Regions from separate parts of the Streptomyces sp. NPDC017991 genome, predicted to be linked through region 1. Evidence: riboswitches for the same ligand, from Rfam matches in the RefSeq annotation. Region 1 holds a riboswitch; the other holds the start of a gene.
The links. Region 1 has a riboswitch for glycine ahead of gcvT (glycine cleavage system aminomethyltransferase GcvT). Riboswitches for the same ligand answer to the same signal wherever they lie in the genome.

Region 1 (9,182 bases):
TCTCCTTCATCGTCTTGATGACCTTGTCGAGGGACACCTTGTGGGAGCCGTCGCCGCGCATGGCCATCTTCGCCGCCGTGACGGCCTTGACCGCCGCCATGCCGTTGCGCTCGATGCAGGGAATCTGGACGAGGCCGCCGACGGGGTCGCAGGTGAGGCCGAGGTTGTGCTCCATGCCGATCTCGGCGGCGTTCTCGACCTGTTCGGGAGAGCCGCCGAGCACCTCCGCCAGCGCGCCGGCCGCCATCGAGCAGGCCGAGCCGACCTCGCCCTGGCAGCCGACCTCGGCGCCCGAGATGGACGCGTTCTCCTTGAAGAGCATGCCGATCGCGCCCGCGGCGAGCAGGAAGCGTACGACGCCGTCCTCCTTCTCGGTCTCGGAGGAGGAGGCGCCCGCGACGAAGTTGACGTAGTAGTGCAGGACCGACGGGATGATGCCCGCGGCCCCGTTGGTGGGGGCGGTCACGACCCGGCCGCCCGCCGCGTTCTCCTCGTTCACCGCCATCGCGTACAGGGTGATCCACTCCATGGCGTGGGCCAGCGGGTCGCCCTCGGCGCGCAGTTGGCGGGCCGACATGGCCGCGCGGCGGCGGACGCGGAGGCCGCCCGGCAGGATGCCCTCGCGGGACATGCCGCGCGAGACGCAGGCCTGCATCACCCGCCAGATGGCGAGCAGCCCCTCGCGGATCTCCTCCTCGGTGCGCCAGGCCCGCTCGTTCTCCAGCATCAGCGCGGAGATGGACAGGCCGGTCTCCTGGGTGAGCCGCAGCAGCTCGTCGCCCGTGCGAAAGGGGTACTTCAGGACCGTGTCGTCCAGCTTGATGCGGTCCGCGCCGACCGCGTCCTCGTCGACGACGAACCCGCCGCCCACCGAGTAGTACGTCTTCGACAGCACCTCGGCGCCTGTGGCGTCGTACGCCCACAGCGTCATGCCGTTCGCGTGGTACGGCAGTGTCTTGCGGCGGTGCAGCACCAGGTCGTCGTCGAAGGAGAAGTCGATCTCGTGTTCGCCGAGCAGGTCGAGGCGGCCCGACGACCTGATCTTCTCGACCCGGTCGTCGGCGCCCTCGACGTCCACCGTGCGGGGCGAGGCGCCTTCCAGGCCGAGCAGCACCGCCTTGGGGGTCCCGTGGCCGTGGCCGGTCGCGCCCAGGGAGCCGTACAGCTCGGCGCGGACCGCGGTCACGGGGGCCAGCAGGTCCTCGTTGCGCAGGCGGTGCGCGAACATGCGCGCCGCGCGCATCGGGCCGACCGTGTGGGAGCTGGACGGGCCGATGCCGATCGAGAACAGGTCGAAGACCGAGATGGCCACGGGAACTCCTCAAAACGGGATGAAGCGGGGTGAAGCAGGGTTGAGCGGGATGGATCGGGACGGGGCGCCGCGCGCACCTTCCAGTGTGCGCGGTACCCCGGGAAACCGAACTACCTGTCCGGAATCGGAACTACTTGCCCAGACCGGGGTACAGCGGGTGCTTTTCGGCCAGGGCGGTCACGCGGGCCTTGAGCGCCGCCGCGTCGAAGGTCGGCTTCAGCGTCTCGGCGATGACGTCCGCGACCTCGGTGAAGTCCTCGGCGGTGAAGCCGCGGGTGGCGAGGGCGGGCGTACCGATCCGCAGGCCGGAGGTGACCATCGGCGGCCGGGGGTCGTTCGGGACGGCGTTGCGGTTGACCGTGATGCCGACCTCGTGGAGCCGGTCCTCGGCCTGCTGTCCGTCCAGCTCGGACTCGCGCAGGTCGACCAGGATCAGGTGGACGTCCGTGCCGCCGGAGAGGACGTTCACCCCGGCCTCGCGGGCGTCGGCCGCCGTCAGCCGCTCGGCGAGGATCCGCGCGCCCTCGACGGTACGGACCTGGCGCTCCTTGAACTCCTCCGTGGCGGCGACCTTGAAGGAGACCGCCTTGGCCGCGATCACGTGCTCCAGGGGGCCGCCCTGGAAGCCCGGGAAGACGGACGAGTTGAGCTTCTTCGCGAAGGCCTTCCTGGCGAGGATGATCCCGCCGCGGGGTCCGCCGAGCGTCTTGTGGGTGGTGGAGGTGACGACGTCCGCGTACTCCACCGGGTTCGGGTGGAGGCCGGCCGCGACCAGGCCGGCGAAGTGCGCCATGTCGACCCACAGGTAGGCCTCGACCTCGTCCGCGATCCGGCGGAACTCGGCGAAGTCCAGCTGCCGGGGGTACGCCGACCAGCCCGCGATGATCACCTTGGGGCGGTGCTCCTTGGCGAGCCGCTCGACCTCGGCCATGTCGACCAGCCCGGCGTCGTCCACGTGGTACGCGACCACGTCGAACTGCTTGCCGGAGAAGTTCAGCCGCATCCCGTGGGTCAGGTGACCGCCGTGGGCGAGGTCCAGACCGAGGATGGTGTCGCCGGGCTGGGCCAGCGCGAAGAGCGCGGCCTGGTTGGCGGAGGCGCCCGAGTGCGGCTGCACGTTGGCGTACTCGGCGCCGAACAGCTCCTTGACCCGGTCGATCGCGATCTGCTCGGCGACGTCGACGTGCTCGCAGCCGCCGTAGTAGCGGCGGCCCGGGTAGCCCTCGGCGTACTTGTTGGTGAGGACCGAGCCCTGGGCCTCCATGACCGCGACCGGGGCGAAGTTCTCCGAGGCGATCATCTCAAGGGTGGACTGCTGACGGTTCAGCTCGGCGTCGAGGGCGGCGGCGACGTCCGGGTCGAGTTCGTGCAGGGGCGTGTTCAGAAGCGACATCGGTCAGGGGTCCTTAGCGAGGAGCCGGAATCAGGAGCCGGAGAATTCGGTGTACTCGGCGGCGGAGAGCAGGTCCTTCGGCTCGTCCGCGACCCGTACCTTGAAGAGCCAGCCACCCTCGAAGGGAGCGGTGTTCACCAGCGCGGGGTCGTCCACGACATCCTGGTTGATCTCGGTGATCTCACCGCTGACGGGCGAGTACAGGTCGCTCACCGACTTGGTCGACTCCAGCTCGCCGCAGGTCTCGCCCGCGGTCACCGCGGCACCGACCTCGGGGAGCTGGACGTACACCACGTCGCCGAGCGCGTTGGCCGCGTGCTCCGTGATGCCGACCGTCGAGACGCCGTCCTCGGCGCCCGACAGCCACTCGTGCTCCTTGCTGTAGCGCAGCTCTTGGGGGTTGCTCATGGCCTGAATTCTCCTGTACGCGGGGGAGTGCTGATGCAGGGGGAGTACGGGTGAGCTGGGCGGATGTGCCCAGAGTCACTTCTCACGGCCGGCGTTCGCCGACCAGTGTCACTTCTGGCGCTTGTAGAACGGCAGAGCCACGACCTCGTACGGCTCGTGACTGCCCCGGATGTCCACGCCGACACCGGTGGTGCCGGGCGCGGCGTGCTCCGCGTCGACGTACGCCATCGCGATCGGCCTGCCGAGCGTCGGCGAGGGCGCGCCGGAGGTGACCTCGCCGATCACCTTGCCGCCGGCGACGACGGGGTAGCCGGCGCGCGGGACCCGGCGGCCCTCGGCGGCCAGGCCGACCAGGACGCGCGGGGGCGCCGACTCGGCACGGGCGGCGGCGGCGGACAGCGCCTCGCGTCCCACGAAGTCGCCCTCCTTCTCGAACTTCACGACCCGGCCGAGCCCCGCGTCGAACGGCGTGAGCGCGGTGCTCAGCTCGTGTCCGTACAGCGGCATGCCCGCCTCCAGGCGCAGGGTGTCCCGGCAGGAGAGCCCGCAGGGGGCGAGTCCGGCCGCGGCTCCCGCGTCGGTCAGCGCCTGCCACAGCTCCTCGGCGTCGGCCGGGGCCACGAACAGCTCGAAGCCGTCCTCGCCGGTGTAGCCGGTGCGCGCGATCAGCGCCGGGACGCCCGCGACCGTGCCGGGCAGGCCCGCGTAGTACTTCAGGCCGTCCAGGTCGGCGTCGGTGAGGGACTTCAGGATGCCGGGGGACTCGGGGCCCTGCACGGCGAGCAGGGCGTACGCGTCCCGGTCGTCGCGCACCTCGGCGTCGAAGCCCTCGGCGCGCTCCGCGAGGGCGTCCAGCACCACCTGGGCGTTGGAGGCGTTGGCCACGACCATGTACCCGGTGTCGGCGAGGCGGTAGACGATCAGGTCGTCGAGGATGCCGCCGTCGGCCCGGCAGATCATCGTGTAGCGGGCGCGGCCGGTCTTCACACCGCCGATGTTGCCGACCAGCGCGTAGTCGAGGAGCGCGGCGGCCTGCGGCCCGCTCACCGTGATCTCGCCCATGTGCGAGAGGTCGAAGAGACCGGCCCGGGTCCGGACGGCGAGGTGCTCGTCGCGCTCGGAGCCGTATCGCAGGGGCATGTCCCAGCCCGCGAAGTCGGTCATCGTCGCGCCCAGCGAACGATGCAGGGCGTCGAGCGCCGTGCGGCGCGGTTCAACGGGGGTGTTGCTGCTCATCGGCGGGGCTCCCAAGGCATGACGGCGAGGTCGTTCCTCCCCATCTGTCATCGGAACCTGAGAGGTTCGCCGTGACCACCGCCGAGGACGGGGGTCACTGACTTGCACCTTGGGTGGGGCCGACGCCCTGACGGTCAGGGGGCGGCCCGCTTTTCAGATGTGCCTCGTCCGCGCGGTAACGGGGGCCTGAGAGATTCAAGGGAGGGACTTGCTCCTTCGGCGCCCGGGCACTCGTACACCTGCGTGTACACGTTCCCGGAACTCTCCCGCGCGGATTCAAGCGGCCGGTATGCAGTTGGCGGGCACATCATTGCACGCCCCCGGGTCCGGCAGGGGGCCGCACGGTGCGGAGACGGGTGGCCAGGGGGTTCACAGTGATCTGTGACGGGGCTGTGGCAGGACAAGAACAGAAACGGGGGGACCAGCGCATTACCTTCTCTTTACACTCGATGGAGATGGGTCCGCCGACCTCATGGGGAGGACGATCAGGGTGAACAGGACCACGGCGTACGCGACCGGCACGGGCATCGCGCTGCCCAAGCAGCCACCCGCTCCGGCCAGGGAGGCGTGCGACCCGCTGGTGACGCCCGTCGTCCGCGATCTCCGAGCGCGCTCGGGGCACAGCCCGCACGGCCTGCGCTTCGGCGCGGCCGATCTGGTGGTGGTCACGGGGCTGCCGGGCAGCGGCAAATCGACCCTGATGCGCCGGGCGGTGACCGGCCGCCGCATCGACTCCCAGGACACCCGCGACCGCTGGGACGAGCGCCTGGCCCGTTTCCTGCCGTACGCGGTCTACCGCCCCCTCGTCCGCGCCGCGCACTACGCGGGCCTGCGCCGGGCCCTGCGCTCCGGGGAGGGCGTCGTCGTGCACGACTGCGGTACGCAGGCCTGGGTGCGCGACTGGCTCGCCCGGGACGCCCGGCGCCGCGGCGGCACCCTGCACCTGCTGCTCCTCGACGTCGATCCGGGCACCGCCCTCGACGGCCAGCGCGAGCGCGGCCGGGGCGTCTCGCGGTACGCGTTCGCGCGCCACCGCGGCGCGGTCGCCCGGCTGCTGCGCTCGGTGGAGAAGGGAGACCTCCCGGAGGGCTGCGGTTCCGCGGTGCTCGTCGACCGTGCCGCCGCGGACGTACTGCGCCGCATCGATTTCGGCGACTGAGGACGACTAACCTCGTCAACCGCACACGGCGGTTGGAGCAGGCGGTGGAGATGGACTTCCAGGCACAGGACATTCCGGCACACGCACACCCCCATACGGGCTGGCCGGGCAACGAGTTGGAGGAGGTGCTCGCCGCCTCCCTGGGGCTCCCTCCGTCGCCCTCGACGGGGGCCCGGATCGTGGAGACCCTCGGGCGCAGCTTCATCTGGGTGCCGCTGCCCGAGGGGGGCGGTCCGCACAGCGGGCCGCTCGACCTGCCCACGATGGAGCTGGCCGGGCAGGCGTACGTGCCGGTCTTCACCTCGGAGCAGCAGTTCCGCCAGGTCGTCGGCGACCGCATGGCGTACACCGTGGCGCCCGCTGTGGAGTTCGCGCGCGGTCTGCCGCCCCAGGCCGGCATCGTGCTGAACCCGGACGGCACGGTCGGGATACCGCTGCCCCCGCCCGCCGTCGCCGAGCTGTGCCGGGCAGGGCGGACCGAACTGGACGGGCCCGCGAGCGGCGGCCGGGTCCGGCTGTTCCAGCCCGACTGGCAGGACGACCCGGTGGACTTCCTGGCGGCGGCCTCGGCGGAGTTCGACGCGACCGGCCTGGTGGCGGGCGCCCGGCGCTGTCTGGCGAGCATCGAGGGCGGCGACACCGTGATGTTCGTCGGCGTCGAGGTGACGCACTGGGACGAGCACGCCCGCACCCTCCCCCTGGACGCCCTGGGCCGCGCCCTCGGCCGGGTCCCCCTGCCCCACCCCGTGAACCTGGTCTTCCTGGACGTGGCCCAGGACCCGGTGGGCGACTGGCTCAGGGAAAAGGTCCGGCCTTTCTACACCCGAGCGTTCTAGACCCGATTCGAGGCCGCGCCCGTCAGGGCGCGCCTCGAAGGGGCGCGGGGAACGGCGCGGCCGGCCACACACAACCCGCACCCGACAGCGCACAGAGCGTCCCGAGCTCAAATCGCCAAACCCAACGGAGCGCAACGGTGCTGTCGGGATCGCCACTTAAGCTGGTTTCATGGCTCGGTCGGAGTGGTGCGATGTTCAAGTGAACGGGACACCTCATCGAATGGGACCGGTATGTCAGTGATGTCGCGAAGGGGCGGTAGAAGGTGAGCGCGTCGGGCACGGCCGCGGCCGGGCAGGTCGAGCACATGCTGCGCCAAGTGACGCCCGGGCGTTACGACGCCTACGAGGCGCTCCTGCGCGCACTGGCGACCCCGCCGTCCGGTCAGGTGTGGATGCTGCTCTGGCACGGCCAGGCGGGCTCGCCCGACGCCCAGTACGGGAACATGGAGGTCGACGGCTTCGGCTACGCGCCCTGCGTGACCTCCGCCCAGGAGCTCTCGGCCAGCGGCTGGAACCGTTCGTACGAGGTGGTCGACGGGCTCGACGTCGCCCGCACGCTCTACCCCGACCACTACGGCCTCTGGCTGAACCCGCACGCGCCGGGCGGCGGCGTCGGCATCCCCTGGCTCGATCTGCGGCGTATCGCCACCGGCCTGGAGCGGCAGCCCGCGGGCCCGCTGCGACTGTCCGAACCGGGCATCGAGATCCCGCAGTTCTACGCCCAGCTCACCCAGAACGCGCACCGGACGGCCGCCGTCCGCTCGCTGCGCCGCGCCTGGGTGCAGCCCGCGCTCGGCGCCCCGTACCTCGCCATCGGACTCGATGTGTACGACACCAGCCCGCCGGCCGTGGACTCGGTGCGGGCGATGATGCAGCAGTCGATCGGCGCGGTGCCGGACGGGCTGCCGGTGTCGACCGTCGCGATGTCCGACGCGTACGACCCGGTGGCTCTGTGGCTGCGCGCCAACGCGCGGCCGTTCTACGACCGGGAGGCGCACGCGGCTCCCGTCCAGGCGCCGGCGGCGGGCGGTTACGGGTTCCCCGGCGCGTACTGAGATGATCTGGAGGGACGCGCTCCATCCAGCAGGGTGGGCGTGACCCGTCAGGCGGAGTCCACCCAGTGGAGCATCCGCTCCCATACCCGTACCGCCGCTGGGCGGAATGTCCCGATCTACGCGGGTAAATGGAATGCGAGGCCCCTTTCGCCCCAAGTGTCATGTGTCCGACCCCCGTTACCCGGCGTTCGGATAACGGAACCCTCCTGACGGCATCACGGTTGCGCATCCATTCGCCTTGAAGTCTGGCTTCAGATCACCGAGGCGTTGAAGACTCCCGGTCCAGGGGGTTTAAACCTCCAGATGTGTACGACGGACTGATCACGCCGCTACAGCGGCAAGCGTGGGCCGGCTACCGCCGGTTGAGAGGGGTCCCTGCCACGATGACGGCACCATTGCACGAGCCGACGGCCGAAGCCGCACCGAGCGCGGCCGAAGAGGCGGCGCTCATTGCCGGCTCCGCCGAGGCGAAGGCGGTACAAGGGCGTTCCCTCGGCCGCATCGCCTGGGAGCGCCTGAAGCGCGACAAGCTGGCCCTGGCGGGCGGCATGGTCGTGCTCGTGCTGATCCTGATCGCGCTGTTCGCGCCAGTGATCGCCAACCTGGTCGGACAGGATCCCGAGACGCATCACGAGGACCTGATCGACCCGCTCTTCTCGACCCCCACCGGGTCCTACGGCGGCATCAGCGGGGACCACCTGTTCGGTGTCGAACCCGTCAGCGGCCGCGACATCTTCGCCCGGATCGTCTACGGAGCCCGGATCTCCCTGCTGGTCGGCTTCCTGTCGGCCCTGGTCGCCGTGGTGCTCGGCACGATCCTCGGCGTACTCGCCGGCTACTTCGGCGGCTGGGTCGACGCGGCCGTCAGCCGCGTGATGGACGGCCTGCTGGCCTTCCCGCAGCTGCTCTTCATCATCGCGCTGGTCTCGGTCATGCCGAACGAGATGCTGGGTCTGACCGGCACGGGCGTGCGCCTGTTCGTGATGATCCTGGTCATCGGCTTCTTCGGCTGGCCCTACGTCGGACGCGTGGTCCGCGGCCAGACGCTCTCGCTGCGGGAACGCGAGTACGTGGAAGCGGCGCGCAGCCTCGGAGCAGGACGGTTCTACATCCTGTTCAAGGAGCTGCTGCCCAACCTGGTCGCTCCGATCATCGTCTACACGACGATGATGATCCCGACCAACATCCTCACCGAGGCGGCGCTCAGCTTCCTGGGCGTCGGCGTCAAGCCGCCCACCGCCTCGTGGGGACAGATGCTCTCCGCGGCGATCGACTACTACGAGTCGGATCCCATGTACATGGTGATCCCCGGTGTGGCGATCTTCATCACCGTGCTCTCCTTCAACCTCTTCGGCGACGGCGTGCGTGACGCGCTCGACCCGAAGGGCTCCCGCTGAACTGCCGTACCCCCAAGGGACCCGTCATCTGTCGACGGGCCGCTACATATCGGAGGATCCGAGTGAGTACCCAACGCACCACAGGGCGGCGCAAGCAGGCCGTGGCCGCCGCAGCCGTGGTCGCTGCACTGCTGTCCACGGCGGCGTGCGGCGGCGGCAACGACGACGACGGGGGCGGTTCGAAGACCGGCGCGGCCGGCTTCGACGCCGCGAACAACAAGGTCGCCCAGGCCTCCCTCGCCAAGAAGGGCGGCACGCTCAAGTTCGCGGGCGCCCAGGACGCCGACTCGTGGGACACCACCCGCGGTTACTACGGCTTCATGTGGAACTTCTCCCGGTACTACAGCCGTCAGCTGGTCACCAACGCGACCCAGCCGGGCGCCGAC
Region 2 (7,250 bases), on a different contig from region 1:
TTCCTCGCCCGCCGAGGTCCACGCCCTGCTGCAGGGCGGCCAGGGCATCTTCGGCATCGCTGTGGGCGTGGTGTGGCGGGACGTGGAGAGCGCGCTCTCACAGCTGCACGGAGAGCGTGTGGACACGGGTGAGACGCTCGTCGGGGTCAATCCGGCGGACGAGCTGGCCCGGCGCCGCAACCGGGCGGTCTGAGGCGGGCGTGCCGGCGGTCCCGCCGCGCTCGGCGGGCGATGGGCCGGGGCCATTGTCAGTGGCGTAGGGCAGCATCGGATCTGTGAGAACCACGCCCACCATCCTGCATCTCGACATGGATGCCTTCTTCGCCTCGGCCGAGCAGGCGTCCAAGCCGAGCCTGCGCGGGAAAGCGGTCATCGTGGGTGGCCTCGGTCCGCGTGGCGTGGTCTCCACCTGTTCGTACGAGGCGCGGGTCTTCGGGGTGCATTCGGCGATGCCCATGGCGCAGGCCCGCCGCCTGGCACCGAACGCCGCGTATCTCGTGCCGCGCTTCGGTCTCTACCGGCAGATCAGCGAGCAGGTGATGAGGCTGCTGCGGGAGCTGTCGCCGCTGGTGGAGCCGCTGAGCCTGGACGAGGCGTTCGTCGATCTGGAGGCCGGGGGGACGGCCTGGAACGAGGGATCGGCACTGCTCGCCGGGAAGAAGCTGCGCGACGACATCCGGGCCGTCACGGGGCTGACCGGCTCCGTGGGTCTTGCGGCCTGCAAGATGCTCGCGAAGATCGCCTCCGAGCAGGCCAAGCCGGACGGGCTCGTACTGATAGAGCCGGGCACCGAGCGGGCGCTGCTCGCGCCGATGCCGGTACGCATCCTGCCGGGCGTGGGGCCCGCCACGGGCGACCATCTGCGGCGGGGCGGGATCAGCACGGTCGGGGAGATCGCGGAGGCGGGTGAGGACGAACTCGTACGGCTCCTGGGGAAGGCCCACGGCCTCGCCCTGTACGCGATGGCGCTGGCCCGCGACGAGCGGCCCGTGGTGGCCGAGCGGGACACCAAGTCGGTGTCCGTCGAGGACACGTACGACGTGGACATCCATGACCGGGTGCGCGTACGGATGGAGGTGCAGCGGCTTGCGGACCGGTGCGTTCAGCGGCTGCGCGGTGCGCATCTTTCGGGGCGGACCATCGTGCTGAAGGTGCGGCGGTACGACTTCTCGACGCTGACGCGGTCCGAGACGTTGCGGGGGCCTACGGACGACCCGGCCGTGGTGCGGGAGGCTGCCGCGCGGTTGCTGGAGGCGGTGGACACCACGGGGGGTGTGCGGTTGCTGGGGGTCGGGGTGACCGGGCTTGCCGACTACACGCAGGAGGATCTGTTCGCGCAGGCGCAGGCGCAGGCGCAGGCGCAGGCTCAAGCCCAGGCCCAGGCCCAGGCTGGGGCGCAGGGCGCTGCCGCGGGGGGGTCGGCGGTGCTCGGGCCGGAGTCGGAACCGGAGCCTGGGGACGAGGTGGCTGCGGAACCCGAGCCGGAGCCGCCGGCTGAGCGGCAGTGGCGGGCGGGTCACGATGTTCGGCATGTCGAGTTCGGACACGGGTGGGTGCAGGGGAGTGGGCTGGGGAGGGTGACTGTGCGGTTCGAGACGCCGGATTCCGCGCCGGGGCGGGTGAAGACGTTTCGGGTCGATGACCCTGGGCTGGAGAGGGCGGAGCCGTTGCCGCTGGTTGCGCCTGTGCGGTTGCCTGCGGCGCTTGGGGAGGGGGAGGGGTGAGGGTGCGTTTGAGGGTGCGGGTTCGTTGTGGCTGGTCGCGCCGTTTCCCGCGCCCCTGAAGGTCCTGGAGGACTGGGTTGTCAGGTGGGGTTTTTTTTGGTGGCTGTGTGGCCGAAGTTTCGGTCTGGGAAGGGGGGTGGGGGGGATACGTCCAGGCCGTAGTGGTGGTAGAGCTGTAGTTCTTGTTCGGGGGAGAGGTGGCGGCCTACATCGAAGTCGGGGGCGTCCCTGATCAGGGAGCGCTCGAAGGGGACGTGCAGGGATTCGTCGACCACTTCGCTGGGCTCCAGGGGGACGAAGGCGTCCCGGCTGAACAGGCCGGTGCGTATGGCCGCCCACTCCGGTGCGCCGGTCGCGTCGTCGAGGTAGACCTCGTCGACGGTGCCGATCCTCGTGCCGGTGCGGTCGAACGCCTTGCGGCCTATCAGGTTGCGCGGATCGATGTCGGTCTGCACGGGCCCTCCAGCTGCTCGCAACTCATCCGTAAGCACTACGAAAGAGCACTTTGAGGTGGACGGCCACTTGAGGGAACCCCGCTGGTAGGCTGGGCGACGGCTGCTGACCCCGTGCGGGAGAGTCCTCCAGGCTTCAACGGAGGCGCCGAAGGAGCAAATCCTCCCCGGAATCTCTCAGGCACACGTACCGCATGGACGAGGTCACTCTGGAAAGCAGAGCGGTGTTCGAGTTTTCGACGGGCTCCGCTCTCACCGACGGTGAAAGCCGGTGCGCCCTCGCGGCGAGCCGGTGAAGCTCTCAGGTTGTGATGACAGAGGGGGAGGCCGTTCGGGCACCCGCACAGTGGTGCCCCTCGAAGGTCGTCAGACCAGGAGGCCTCCGCAATGACCGCCCAACGTATTCCGCTCTCCGAGCTCGAACAGGGAATCCCCTTCGAGCAGCGTCACATCGGGCCCGACTCCGAGGCCCGCGCCAAGATGCTCGCGCAGGTGGGGTACGGCTCGCTCGACGAGCTGACGGCCGCCGCGGTGCCGGATGTGATCAAGAACGCCGACGCGCTCGAACTGCCGGGCGCGCGCACCGAGGCCGAGGTACAGGCCGAGCTGCGTTCCCTCGCGGATCGCAATCAGGTGCTGGACTCGATGATCGGGCTCGGTTATTACGGGACGTTCACGCCGCCCGTCATCTTGCGCAACGTCATGGAGAGCCCGGCCTGGTACACGGCTTACACGCCGTACCAGCCGGAGATCTCGCAGGGGCGGCTTGAGGCTCTGCTGAACTTCCAGACCGTGGTGGCCGAGCTGACCGGACTGCCGACCTCCGGGGCCTCGCTGCTCGACGAGGGTACGGCGGCCGCCGAGGCCATGGCGCTGTCGCGGCGCATGGGGAAGAACAAGAAGGGTCTCTTCCTCATCGACGCGGACACCATGCCGCAGACGATCGCGGTGATAGAGACCCGCGCCGAGCCCACCGGCGTCGAGGTCGTCGTCGCCGACCTGAGCGACGGCATCCCCGCAGGGCTCGCGGAGCGTGAGATCAACGGCGTACTCCTGCAGTACCCCGGCGCCTCCGGCGCCGTGCGGGACCTGGGGCCCGTCGTCGAGCAGGCGCACGAGCTGGGCGCGGTCGTCACCGTCGCCGCCGACCTGCTCGCCCTGACGCTGCTCACCCCGCCCGGTGAGCTGGGCGCCGACATCGCCGTCGGTACGACACAGCGCTTCGGTGTGCCGATGGGCTTCGGTGGACCGCACGCCGGATACATGGCCGTACGAGAGAAGTTCGCGCGCAGCCTGCCCGGGCGGCTCGTCGGCGTCTCGGTCGACGCGGACGGCAACAAGGCGTACCGCCTGGCCCTGCAGACGCGTGAGCAGCACATCCGCCGTGAGAAGGCGACCAGCAACATCTGTACGGCCCAGGTGCTGCTCGCGGTGATGGCGGGGATGTACGCCGTCTACCACGGTCCCGAGGGTCTGAAGGGCATCGCTCGGCGTACTCACCGGTACGCCACGATCCTTGCCGCCGGTCTGCGGGCGGGCGGGGTCGAGGTCGTCCACGAGGCGTACTTCGACACCCTCACCGTGCGGGTGCCGGGCCGGGCCGCCGAGGTGCTGGCCGCCGCCCGCCAGGGCGGGGTCAACCTTCACCTGGTGGACGCGGACCATCTGTCCCTGTCCTGCGACGAGACGACCACACGGGCCCAACTGAGTGTCGTCTGGTCGGCGTTCGGCGTCGACGGCGATGTGGCCGCACTGGACGGGACGGCCGAGGACACGCTGCCGGCCCCGCTGCTGCGCACCGACGAGTACCTCACGCACCCGGTCTTCCACCAGTACCGCTCGGAGACCGCGATGCTGCGCTACCTGCGCCGCCTCGCCGACCGCGACTACGCGCTCGACCGGGGCATGATCCCGCTCGGTTCGTGCACCATGAAGCTCAACGCGACCACCGAGATGGAGCCGGTCACCTGGCCCGAGTTCGGTCAGCTGCACCCCTTCGCGCCCGCCGAGCAGGCGCAGGGCTATCTCACGCTCATCCGTGAGCTGGAGGAGCGGCTCGCCGAGGTGACGGGCTACGACAAGGTGTCGCTCCAGCCCAACGCCGGTTCGCAGGGCGAGCTGGCCGGTCTGCTGGCCGTCCGCGGCTACCACCGGGCCAACGGTGACGAGCAGCGCACGGTCTGCCTCATCCCGTCGTCCGCGCACGGCACGAACGCCGCGAGTGCGGTGATGGCCGGGATGAAGGTCGTCGTCGTGAAGACCGCAGGGGACGGCGAGATCGACGTCGAGGACCTGCGGGCCAAGATCGAGCAGCACCGTGACGAGCTGTCCGTGCTGATGATCACGTACCCCTCGACCCATGGGGTGTTCGAGGAGCACGTCGCCGACATCTGCGCGCAGGTGCACGAGGCGGGCGGGCAGGTCTACGTGGACGGCGCCAACCTCAACGCGCTGGTGGGGCTCGCCAAGCCGGGGCACTTCGGCGGCGACGTCTCGCACCTCAACCTGCACAAGACCTTCTGCATCCCGCACGGCGGCGGCGGGCCGGGCGTCGGCCCCGTCGGCGTGCGCGCGCACCTGGCGCCGCATCTGCCGAACCACCCGCTGCAGCCCGCCGCGGGGCCGGAGACGGGCGTGGGCCCGGTCTCCGCCGCTCCCTGGGGCTCCGCGGGCATCCTGCCCATTTCGTGGGCGTACGTCAGGCTCATGGGCGGGGAAGGGCTCAAGCGGGCCACGCAGGTCGCCGTGCTCAGCGCCAACTACGTGGCCAAGCGCCTGGAGCCGCACTTCCCGGTCCTCTACACCGGTCCCGGCGGGCTCGTGGCGCACGAGTGCATCATCGACCTGCGGCCGCTCACGAAGGCGACCGGTGTGAGCGTCGACGACGTCGCCAAGCGGCTCATCGACTACGGGTTCCACGCGCCGACGATGTCGTTCCCGGTGGCCGGCACGCTGATGATCGAGCCCACCGAGAGCGAGGACCTGGCCGAACTCGACCGGTTCTGCGACGCGATGATCGCCGTTCGCGCGGAGATCGAGAAGGTCGGCTCGGGGGAGTGGGCGGCGGACGACAACCCGCTGCGCAACGCCCCGCACACGGCGGGCGCGCTCGGCGACACGTGGGAGCACGGGTACAGCCGCGAGGAGGCCGTGTTCCCGGCCGGGGTCTCGGCCGCCGACAAGTACTGGCCGCCGGTGCGGCGGATCGACCAGGCGTACGGCGACCGGAACCTGGTCTGCTCCTGCCCGCCGCTGGACGCCTACGAGGAGTAGTCGCGCCCGGACATGCGTCGGGGCCGGTTCCGGGAGTGCTTCCCGGGGCCGGCCCCTCTTGGTGTGCGTCTTGTTCCGCGTTCTGTTCCGACCTTGTGCGTCTTGTTGCGGGCCTGCTTCCGGACGGTCTGCCTCGCCGCCCGTTCCCGTCGCCCGTGCTGCGCCGTGCCGTTCAGGCGGCGGTCATCACATCAAGGGCCAGAGGCCGGTGCGGCGCGATGATCCGGCCGTCCGGCAAGAGCTCACCGGTGTCCTCGAAGAGCAGGACGCCGTTGCACAGCAGGCTCCAACCCTGTTCCGGGTGGTGCGCCACGAGGAGCGCTGCCTCCCGGTCGGCGGAGTCGGCTGTCGGGCACGGTCGCTGGTGCTGGCACATTGATGGGATCTTTCGCTTCGGTGTGAGGTCGGTGCTCGATGTGTTGTCTGTTACGCGGCTCGAACTGGTGTCCATTGCCGCCCCCCGTTTGTCAGATGGTCCGGAACCCAGTGTTGCCCTATGGGCGTCAATCCGCAGGGATTTGACGCCAGCGCTCCTCACAGGTTGATGACGCATCACCCGTGCGGACGGTTCATCCCAACTGGGGTGTCCCTTCGGGTGGTTCGCAATGGTCGGATGGGGCTAGTCCGGACGGGCCGGGAGTGCGCTGCGTTTCGCACGTGTCACTCCGAGCGACACCCTCCCCAAGTTCTTCCCTCTGCCCTCTTCATCGGTGGGCGCACAGAGATGTGCCCCGCGGCCGGGGTGGTGGCCGCGGGGCAGTGGAACCAAGGTGGGCTCAGGCGGGTGAGCCGAGCAGGGGAGTGGCCGCGGGTGCCAGCCGGTGCGTCAGGACGGGCAGCAGTTCGGCCACGCGGTGCGGCCGGTGGGCGGCGATACCGGGTGGGGCGGGTGCCAGCGGCACCAGCAGGTCGGTGGCGGCGAGGTGACCCTCCGTGCCGTCGGCTGCGAGGTCGCCGTGCAGCCAGAGTGTGAGCATGTAGAGCCCGGGTACCGAGAGCAGACGTGGCTGGTACGCCCCCTGCATCGTCTCCGCCTGGCGCAGGGCGCGTTCGGTCGCGGTGACGTACGGGCCCTCGAAGAAGTGGGAGAAGGCCCAGCCGTCCGGGGTCAGCCTGGTTTCCGCGCCCGCCACCGCGCGTTCGTGGCACCGGATGAGGAAGCGCCATCCGGCGAGCCGGGTGGCCGAGGTACCCGCGGGGGTGATGCGGTCGAGTACGTGGACGGGCAGCGGCAGTTCGGCGGTGAGGGGTCCCTGGGTGTCGCGGAGGGACGGGGTACGGGCTTCACGGACCGCGGTCGGGGAACCGAGGGCCGTGAGGACGGTGCGCAATGCCGGCGCGGGAGCCGGAGGGACGTGCAGCGGCATGGTGGGTCGCCTCTCATTCGACAGGCATGGTGGCGCGGGGGCGGGGGCGGACGGCGCTGTCAGCTCTCGGGGTCAAAGGGGCGGGGGCATAGGGCCTGTCGCCGAAGTGATGCCTGCCGCGCGGTGTCCGGCACGCGTGCTCGCCGAGAGGCCGGAAGGCTCCGGTAGCCTCGCTCCGCTACAGGATCCTTCCGGCGACTTTGCGATCGCACGCACAGGACGCCGCACGGGCCGCCCTTCGGGTTAACGCCGTCACCTCGACGACAGGCCCTGCGACCACGAGCGCCAACTCTCTGCCTCGTTCGCGGAGTTTATACGACACGTGTTCAGGCCGTGTTTCAGCTACCTGTTCCGCGCATTAAGTGCAAGAGGCAATTAGGTCGCCGATACGTGTGTTTGATCCTGGTTCTCGGCGGGTACCCGTCGATGACCTC

Region 2: linked by a shared signal. The riboswitch ahead of gcvP (aminomethyl-transferring glycine dehydrogenase) and the one ahead of gcvT (glycine cleavage system aminomethyltransferase GcvT) in region 1 are both predicted to bind glycine.

The regions. Positions count from the first base shown of each region.
Region 1 covers NZ_JBIRGP010000016.1:31,413-40,594, forward strand. Annotated here, with positions in the region: gene ACH4DZ_RS37060 (L-serine ammonia-lyase) at 1-1,312, opposite strand, end outside; gene glyA (serine hydroxymethyltransferase) at 1,443-2,705, opposite strand; gene gcvH (glycine cleavage system protein GcvH) at 2,736-3,113, opposite strand; gene gcvT (glycine cleavage system aminomethyltransferase GcvT) at 3,222-4,349, opposite strand; glycine riboswitch at 4,513-4,628, opposite strand; gene ACH4DZ_RS37080 (AAA family ATPase) at 4,822-5,508, shown strand; gene ACH4DZ_RS37085 (enhanced serine sensitivity protein SseB) at 5,559-6,344, shown strand; gene ACH4DZ_RS37090 (enhanced serine sensitivity protein SseB C-terminal domain-containing protein) at 6,608-7,399, shown strand; gene ACH4DZ_RS37095 (ABC transporter permease) at 7,783-8,796, shown strand; gene ACH4DZ_RS37100 (ABC transporter substrate-binding protein) at 8,859-9,182, shown strand, end outside.
Region 2 covers NZ_JBIRGP010000033.1:8,649-15,898, forward strand. Annotated here, with positions in the region: gene ACH4DZ_RS44275 (MerR family transcriptional regulator) at 1-193, shown strand, start outside; gene ACH4DZ_RS44280 (DNA polymerase IV) at 276-1,724, shown strand; gene ACH4DZ_RS44285 (PRC-barrel domain-containing protein) at 1,805-2,179, opposite strand; glycine riboswitch at 2,284-2,379, shown strand; gene gcvP (aminomethyl-transferring glycine dehydrogenase) at 2,564-5,449, shown strand; gene ACH4DZ_RS44295 (DUF5999 family protein) at 5,622-5,825, opposite strand; gene ACH4DZ_RS44300 (hypothetical protein) at 6,226-6,816, opposite strand.